DNA from 2 places in the Streptomyces sp. NPDC014733 genome. Region 1 is predicted to be linked to the other one. Evidence: riboswitches for the same ligand, from Rfam matches in the RefSeq annotation. Region 1 holds a riboswitch; the other holds the start of a gene.
The links. Region 1 has a riboswitch for cyclic di-AMP ahead of ACF1BH_RS05400 (M23 family metallopeptidase). Riboswitches for the same ligand answer to the same signal wherever they lie in the genome.
Positions count from the first base shown of each region.

Region 2: it holds a riboswitch for cyclic di-AMP, as region 1 does, so the genes downstream of both, ACF1BH_RS21075 (transglycosylase family protein) here and ACF1BH_RS05400 (M23 family metallopeptidase) in region 1, are expected to answer to the same signal.

Region 1 covers NZ_JBIBYO010000002.1:108,682-112,851, reverse strand. The annotation lists gene ACF1BH_RS05410 (HPr family phosphocarrier protein) at 200-481, shown strand; gene ACF1BH_RS05405 (GntR family transcriptional regulator) at 786-1,478, opposite strand; gene ACF1BH_RS05400 (M23 family metallopeptidase) at 1,705-2,481, opposite strand; cyclic di-AMP (ydaO/yuaA leader) riboswitch at 2,494-2,650, opposite strand; gene ACF1BH_RS05395 (M16 family metallopeptidase) at 2,894-4,170, opposite strand, start outside.
Region 2 covers NZ_JBIBYO010000009.1:112,758-116,927, forward strand. The annotation lists gene ACF1BH_RS21065 (cytochrome P450) at 1-820, shown strand, start outside; gene ACF1BH_RS21070 (transglycosylase family protein) at 1,053-2,045, shown strand; cyclic di-AMP (ydaO/yuaA leader) riboswitch at 2,265-2,473, shown strand; gene ACF1BH_RS21075 (transglycosylase family protein) at 2,478-3,152, shown strand; gene eno (phosphopyruvate hydratase) at 3,603-4,170, shown strand, end outside.

The DNA of each region.
Region 1 (4,170 bases):
CGTACGACCGGGCACCGACAACCGGCCCGGTGCGCGCGCGGCCGGGCGCGAGGCGGGCCGCGGGTGGGCGAACGGTGGTGGCCGGGCAGCGTCAACCGGGCCGGACGTGGTGCGGAACACCGGAGGTGGGACTTCCGGGGCACCGGGGACCTCATGAGAGACTGGTCTAGACAACTGTGACGACTTGAAGGGCAACACCATGGCTGAGCGCCGCGTCAATGTCGGTTGGGCCGAGGGGCTGCACGCCCGTCCCGCCTCGATCTTCGTCCGTGCGGCCACCGCCGCCGGCGTTCCCGTGACGATCGCCAAGGCCGACGGCAACCCCGTCAACGCGGCCTCGATGCTCGCGGTGCTGGGCCTGGGCGCCCAGGGCGGCGAAGAGATCGTGCTCGCCTCGGACGCCGAGGGCGCCGAGGCCGCGCTGGAGCGTCTGGCGAAGCTGGTCGCCGAGGGGCTCGACGAGCTGCCGGAGACCGTCTGAACCGGGACGCCCCCGCCTCCCCGCAGCCGGGGAAAGGCCCCGCCGCCACGACCGGAACCGGTCACCGCGGCGGGGCCTTTCGCCTTCCCGGCGACGGAACGCCGCGCACCGCGCACCACGGCGGCCCGCTCCCCCGCCCGTAATTCCCCGCCCCTTCGGCACCGCACGCCCGAACAGTGGAATGCGCCGCCCCACAGGTGCGGCAATTCCCGGATGGCGTGTTTTATCGGAACCCGATTCCACAATTTTCCGTACGAGGCCGAAAGGATCCCGCCATGCGTCGGGCATCCCGTATACCGCGCCCCTAGGAAGAACGCACGCGCCCCCTGCCGACGGGGCGTGCCACGGGGCGCGCCGCGGCCTGCCGGTGCCGCGGGCGGTAGGCCGGCAGCGACCGCGCCACGTGCGAGGCCATCGTGGCCCGTGCCGCCTCCGCGTCGCCACGGGCCACCGCGTCCAGCACCGCGCCGTGGTCGTCCCAGGTCTCCGCGTACCGCGCCGGACGCTCGACGACATACATCCACTCGATCTTCCGCCGCACCTGGGTCAGCAGCGCGGTCAGCCCCGGATTGCCCGCCGCCAGCGCCAGCGTCTCGTGGAACCAGCCGTCCAGCCGGGGCAGGTCACCCGGGCATTCACGGCGGGCGCGCTCCCTGCCGAGCCGCACCACGCCCCGCAGGACCTTCAGCTGCGCGTCGGTGCGGCGGGCCGCCGCGCGGGCGGCGCCCATCGGCTCCAGGAGGGCCCGCAGGTCCAGGAGATCGGCGGCCTCCTGGGCGGTGGGCGCGGCGACGCAGGCGCCCGCGTGGCGACGCGCGGTGACGAACCCTTCCGACTGGAGGGTCCGTAACGCCTCACGGACCGGCACCCGGGAGACGCCGTACCGGGTGGCCAGAATGTCCTCGACGAGGCGGCTGCCGGGAATCAGCGCACCGGAAACGATGTCGTCGCGAATCGCCGTGGAGATACGCTGCACGGAAATCTCGCCTTGCGTCATCGCGGGCACCTCCACCGTCCTCCCCGGAAAACGCCGGTGCACGGCGCCTTTTCCGCGACTCTATTCGACGGTGACGGCCCCTTTACCGCCTTCACACATTCATGGAAATCTTTTGGGGAGTGCGTTCCCCGGCCGCGGGAAATCCGGCCATCCGCCGGACGGCACCGGACACGGCGGAGCCCCGGACACCCTGTGAGGGCGGTCCGGGGCTCCGGGGGGTGCGGGGTCAGACGTTGACGCCGTGCGCCCGCAGGTAGGCGATCGGGTCGATGTCCGAGCCGTAGTCCGGGCCGGTGCGGGCCTCGAAGTGCAGGTGCGGGCCGGTGACGTTGCCGGTCGCGCCGGACAGCGCGATCTGCTGACCGGGCATCACCTGCTGGCCGACCGAGACACCGATCTGCGACAGGTGGCCGTACTGGGTGTACGTGCCGTCGTTCATCTTGATGACGACGTTGTTGCCGTAGGCACCGCCCCAGCCGGCCTCGACGACGGTGCCCGCACCGACGGCGTGCACGGTGGTGCCGGTGGCGGCATGGAAGTCGATACCGGTGTGGGTGCCGGAGGACCACAGTCCGCTGGACGCCTTGTAGGCGGTGGAGACGTACGAGCCGGCGATCGGGGCGACGAAGGCGTTGAGGCGCTTGCGCTCCTCCTCGCGGGCGGCGCGGACCTCGTCCTCGTGCCGCTTGTCGGCCGCAGCCTTGGCGGCCTGGGCCTGCTTCACCGCGTCGGCCTCGGCCTTCGCCTTGGCCTCGGCCGTCTCGGCGACGGCCTGCTGCGCATCGGCCTGGGCCTGGACGCGCTCGGCGAGTTCGTCACCGAGGACGACGGCCCGCTGCAGCCCCGTGTCGTGCGCGGCGCCGGAGGTGGCGGCCATCGCAGGGGAGGAGACGGAGGCGACGACGCCGGTGGCGGCGAGACCGGCGATGCCGGCGATGTTGCGGGTCGTCCGGGCGCTGCGGCTCGGACGGCGGTGCTTCCCGGTGGCACGGGTGAACGCCATGTGCTGGCTGGTCCTTTCCTTCCTTCTCGCCTACCGGGTTAGCTGACGGGTTCGGAGCAGGAAGGTCTCCTACGGGTTCCTCCGGAGAGGCACCCGATTCACCCCAGGGGACATGTGGGTCCCCGGCTCCCCTGGCTCGCGCCGTACGGGGACTCGGCGATGGCTGTCCGGTGCCGCGGTTGCGGCGTGCTGCTGACGGACAGCGCGCATGACGCTAATCGCGGCAACTTTCAATCGGCAAACAGAAACGCCATATTGTGCGTTACGCCACACCGGATCCACGGAACCGGAATCCGACGTTCCTCAGCACAAAGGGGATCCCGAGGGCGTTTCTTCCCCCTCGGGATCCCCTTTCGTCCGGCTCTGCCGGGCTGTCGGAACGGCCCGGCCGGGGCCGCCGCCCCACGGTTCGTCAGCCGCTGACGACCGTCACCTCACCGATGCCCAGTGCCCGGACCGGCTCGGCGATCTGCGCCGCGTCACCGACCAGCACCGTCACCAGCCGGTCGGCCGGGAACGCGCTGACCACGGCGGCGGTCGCCTCGACCGTGCCGGTCTCGGCCAGCCGCGCGTACAGCTGCGCCTGGTAGTCGTCCGGAAGATGCTGCTCCACCTGGTCGGCGAGGGTGCCCGCGACCGCTGCCGCCGTCTCGTACTTCAGCGGCGCGACGCCGACGAGGTTCTGCACCGCGACGTCCCGCTCGGCGTCGGTCAGCCCCTCCGCCGCGAGGGTGCGCAGCACCTTCCACAGGTCGTCGAGGGCCGGGCCGGTGGACTCGGTGTCGACCGAGCCGCTGATCGCCAGCATCGAGGCGCCGGTGGGCCCGCCGGGCGCGTCCGGCGCCGACGACCGCAGCACCTGGCCGAAGGCCCGCACCCCGTAGGTGTAGCCCTTCTCCTCACGCAGCACCCGGTCCAGACGCGACGTCAGGGTGCCGCCCAGGCAGTACGTGCCGAGGACCTGCGCGGGCCACTGGCGGTCGTGGCGGTCGGCGCCGATCCGCCCGATGAGCAGCTGCGTCTGCACCGCGCCGGGGCGGTCGACGATCACGACACGGCCGGTGTCGTCCGCGGTGATCGGTGAGACGGCGACCGGCTCGGCGGGCGACCCCTGCCAGGCACCCAGCGTGTCGGCGAGCGCCGCGTCCACGTCGATGCCGGTGAAGTCACCGACGATCACGACGGTGGCCGCCGCGGGCCGCACATGCGCGGCGTAGAACGCCCGGACGGCCGCCGCGTCGATGCGACCGACGGTCTCCTCGGTGCCCTGCCGGGGCCGCGACATCCGCGACGACGCGGGGAACAGCTCCTTGGACAGCGCCATCGCGGCGCGGCGCCCCGGGTTGGCCAGCTCGTGCGGGATCTCGTCGAGGCGGTTGCGCACCAGGCGCTCCACCTCGCTCTCGGGGAAGGCGGGGGCGCGCAGCGCGTCGGCGAGCAACCCCAGCGCGCGCGACAGCCGGGAGGCCGGGACCTCCAGGGAGACGCGGACACCGGGGTGGTCGGCGTGCGCGTCCAACGTGGCGCCGCAGCGCTCCAGCTCGGCGGCGAACTCCTCGGCGTCGTGCCGGTCGGTGCCCTCCGACAACGCCCGCGCCATGATCGTGGCGACGCCGTCCAGGCCCTCCGGCTCGGTCTCCAGCGGCGCGACGATGTCGACCTCGACGGCGACGACCTGCTGGCCGGGGC
Region 2 (4,170 bases), on a different contig from region 1:
CGCCATCTGCGACCTGCTCGGCGTCCCGCGTGAGGACCAGGACGACTTCCGGGACTGGGCCGGGATGATGCTCCGCCACACCAAGCCGGGCGGCACCGGCGGCGGGCCGCGCGGCGGCGTCGCCAAGGCGGTCAAGAAGATCCGCGGCTACCTCGCCGAGCTGATCCACCGCAAGCGCGCCGTCCTGCCGCCCGAGCCCGCGCCCGACGAGGACCTGATCTCCGGCCTGATCCGCGCCTCCGACCACGGCGAGCACCTCACCGAGAACGAGGTCGCCGCGATGGCGTTCATCCTGCTCTTCGCCGGTTTCGAGACCACCGTCAACCTCATCGGCAACGGCACCTACGCCCTGCTGCGCACCCCCGACCAGCGTGAACTCCTCCAGAAGTCGCTGGCCGCCGGCGACCGCGAGGTGCTGACCACCGGTATCGAGGAGCTGCTGCGCTACGACGGCCCGGTCGAGCTGGCCACCTGGCGGTTCGCGACCGAGGAGCTGACGCTCGGCGGGGAGCGGATAGCCGTCGGCGATCCGGTGCTGGTGGTGCTCGCCGCCGCCGACCGCGACCCCGCGCGCTTCGACGCCCCGGACACCCTCGACCTGCGCCGCACCGACAACCCGCACCTCGGTTACGGCCACGGCATCCACTACTGCCTCGGCGCGCCGCTCGCCCGCCTCGAAGGGCGGACCGCGCTCGCCACCCTCCTGACCCGCCTGCCGGACATCCGGCTCGCGGCGGATCCGGAGGAATTGCGGTGGCGTGGCGGGCTCATCATGCGCGGTCTGCGCGCCCTCCCCGTGGAGTTCACCCCGGCCCCCTGACGACACGCCGTCCACCTGCGCGGACGGCCGTCCGCAGCCCGGAAGTTGACGCTCCATCAGCCACGTGACCTACACGTGATCTCCGCTACACCGGCTTGTGACGCCCCGTGAGCCCGGTTACCTTGCCACCGAACAAGCGCTCCATCGCCCCGGTGGACGCCGTACCGGATCCCGGGCGGCCGGACCGGGGCGGCGGGACGGACAACTCAACCGCCGCTCGAAAGGCAATCGCATGCGCACCGGCAACGGCAGACACCGTCGCCCCCGCCAGGCACCGGCCCTCTTTGTCACGGCGGGTGTGACCGGCGCGGGCCTCGCCCTGCCCCTTCTCGGCGCGGGCGCCGCCCACGCCGCCGACACCTCCACCTGGGACCGGGTCGCCCAGTGCGAGTCCGGCGGCATCTGGTCCAGCGCCGGTGGCAACGGTTTCTACGGCGGACTCCAGCTCACCCTCGACATGTGGCGCGATTACGGCGGCCTGGAGTACGCGGCCCGCCCCGACCTGGCCAGCCGCGCCCAGCAGATAGCCGTGGCCCAGGCGATCCTCGCCGACCGCGGCCCCGAGGCCTGGCCGCGCTGCGCGTCCGAGGCCGGACTCACCGAGGACGGCGCGGCGCCCGACGTCGACCCCGGTGGCTCCGTCACCACCCCGCCCGCCGGTGCGGACGACGCCCACACCGGTACCGGCACCGACTCCGACCAGGAGACGCCCTCGGCGCCGGACACCACCGACCCGGCCACCCCGAAGGGCACCCCGGACCCGTCCGACTCCCCGGACCCGTCCACCTCGCCCGACGCCACCGGCTCCCCCGAGGCACCCGAAGGCTCGCAGCGGCCCGGTACGCCCGGCCCGTCCGGCGAGCCGTCCACCGACCCGTCCGACCACGCCTCGCACCCCTCCGAGCCCTCGCACCCGTCCCGTGCGACGCCTCCGGCGGACACCGGCGGCTCCCGTGACGGCGACGGCTCCGGGCGCCATCGCGGCGGCAGCGACGCCGACGCGGACGGCGACCGCGCCCCGGGGCGGCACGCCTCGCGCGGCGGTGAGCGGACGGACCCGGACGAGGGCGCGTACACCGTGCGCTCCGGTGACAACCTGTCAGCCATCGTCGAGGCGCGCGACCTGCCCGGCGGCTGGCCCGCGCTGTACGAGCGCAACGAGGACGTCATCGGCGCCGACCCGGACCTCATCCACCCAGGTCAACTCCTCGACCTGGGCCACTGATCGAGCCGATAGGCGGCTTTTGCCCGTTTTGGCGAAAGTGAGACATGGGTCTCGTCGCCGTCCGGGGTGTCCCGACCTGCCCTTCGATTCCGCACCGTGTCCTACCTGCGGAAATATGTGCCTTCTGCGGCCGTTGGCGGTCAACTGGGTGCAGAAAGCGGGGTTTGAACGACACGGGGGGTTCTGTTTACGGTCAGGACCGCTCGCCAAAGCGGGCCCTTCGTTCACACGCCGAATCCTGCCGGTGGGCGAAGGTGGTCGACGCGCAAGCGCCGAAGGCAGGAGCGGGGGACCCAAGGTAAGCGCCGGCCCCGCCCGTGAAAGCGGGTCAACCGGCTTGGGGTGAAGCCGTGTGCGCGTCACACGGCCGGGCAATCCACACCGCCCGAACCCGACAGCTCACCTCGCAGGCGTCGGTGAGGAAAACGAAGCATGCTGATCAACAAGGCCAAGCACCGTCGCCCCTCCAAGGCCGTCCGCGTCGCCACCCTCGCCGGTGTCGCCGGCGCCGCCGTGGCCGTCCCGCTGATGGGCGCCACCAACGCCTCCGCCGCCTCCGTCTCCACCTGGGACGCCGTCGCCCAGTGCGAGTCCGGCGGCAACTGGTCGATCAACACCGGCAACGGCTACTACGGCGGCCTGCAGTTCTCCGCCTCCAGCTGGGCGGCGGCCGGCGGCACGCAGTTCGCGCCCCGCGCCGACCTGGCCACCAAGGCCCAGCAGATCCAGGCCGCCGAGAAGCTCCTCGCCATCCAGGGCCCGGGCGCCTGGTCCTGCGCCGGTGCGGGCAACCTCACCGCCGGTGGCCCGTCCCCCGACCTGAACACCTCCGCCACCAAGGCCGCCCCCAAGCAGCAGGCCCCGCAGCCCAAGGCCGCCCCGCGGCAGCAGGCGCCGAAGCAGCAGGCCCCGCAGCAGCAGTCCCGTCCCGCGACGCCGCAGCACCACGTCATGGGCCACGGCAACTACACCGTGAAGTCCGGCGACACCCTGGCCAAGATCGCCAAGGCGCACGGCAAGAACTGGAAGTCGGTCTACGCGGACAACAAGTCCGTCATCGGCTCCAACCCGAACCTCATCTTCCCGGGCCAGAAGCTCCACGTCTGATCCCGCACCCCCGGGCCTCTGCCCCCTCCCGGCCTCCGATCCCGTGCGTACGGCGGTACGCGCGGCACACCGGACCGGGAGGCGGCCTGCCGCCCGGACCCCGCGGGCCACGGCCCCCGGCACCGCCCGGGAGCCCCCGCTCACCCGCGGACCTCCCCCCACGGGATACCCCGCCCGGCGCGCACGTCCCCGGGGCGGCACCGGCTCCCCGCCGTCGCCGCCCTCCGCGCGCCGAGGCGGGGTTTCGCCGTTCCGTACCCTGGTCCCGGACACAGCGTCGTGCCCGCCCCTTATCAGCTGCTTTTCCGTTCCGCGGCCTTCGTTGTCGAATATCAGGAACCCGGCGTCCGAGGCACCTTTCGTCCCGTCCTGCGGGCCGCGAGGTAGCGGAAGGCCCGGGGGCCGTTAGGCTCGTGCCGCAGAACTCCAGACACCCATGAAGGAGACAACGTGCCGTCCATCGACGTCGTCGTAGCCCGCGAAATTCTCGACTCGCGAGGTAATCCCACGGTCGAGGTCGAGGTCGGCCTCGACGACGGCTCCACCGGTCGGGCCGCCGTCCCGTCCGGTGCCTCCACCGGAGCCTTCGAGGCCGTCGAGCTGCGCGACGGGGACCCCAACCGCTACCAGGGCAAGGGCGTCGAGAAGGCCGTTCTCGCCGTCATCGAGCAGATCGGCCCGGAGCTGGTCGGCTACGACGCCACCGAGCAGCGCCTCATCGACCAGGCCATGTTCGACCTGGACGCCACCGACAACAAGGGCTCGCTGGGCGCCAACGCCATCCTCGGCGTCTCCCTCGCCGTCGCGCACGCCGCCTCCGAGGCCAGCGACCTGCCGCTCTTCCGCTACCTCGGCGGCCCGAACGCGCACGTCCTGCCCGTCCCGATGATGAACATCCTGAACGGTGGGTCGCACGCCGACTCCAACGTCGACATCCAGGAGTTCATGATCGCCCCGATCGGTGCGGAGTCCTTCTCCGAGGCGCTGCGCTGGGGCGCCGAGGTCTACCACACCCTCA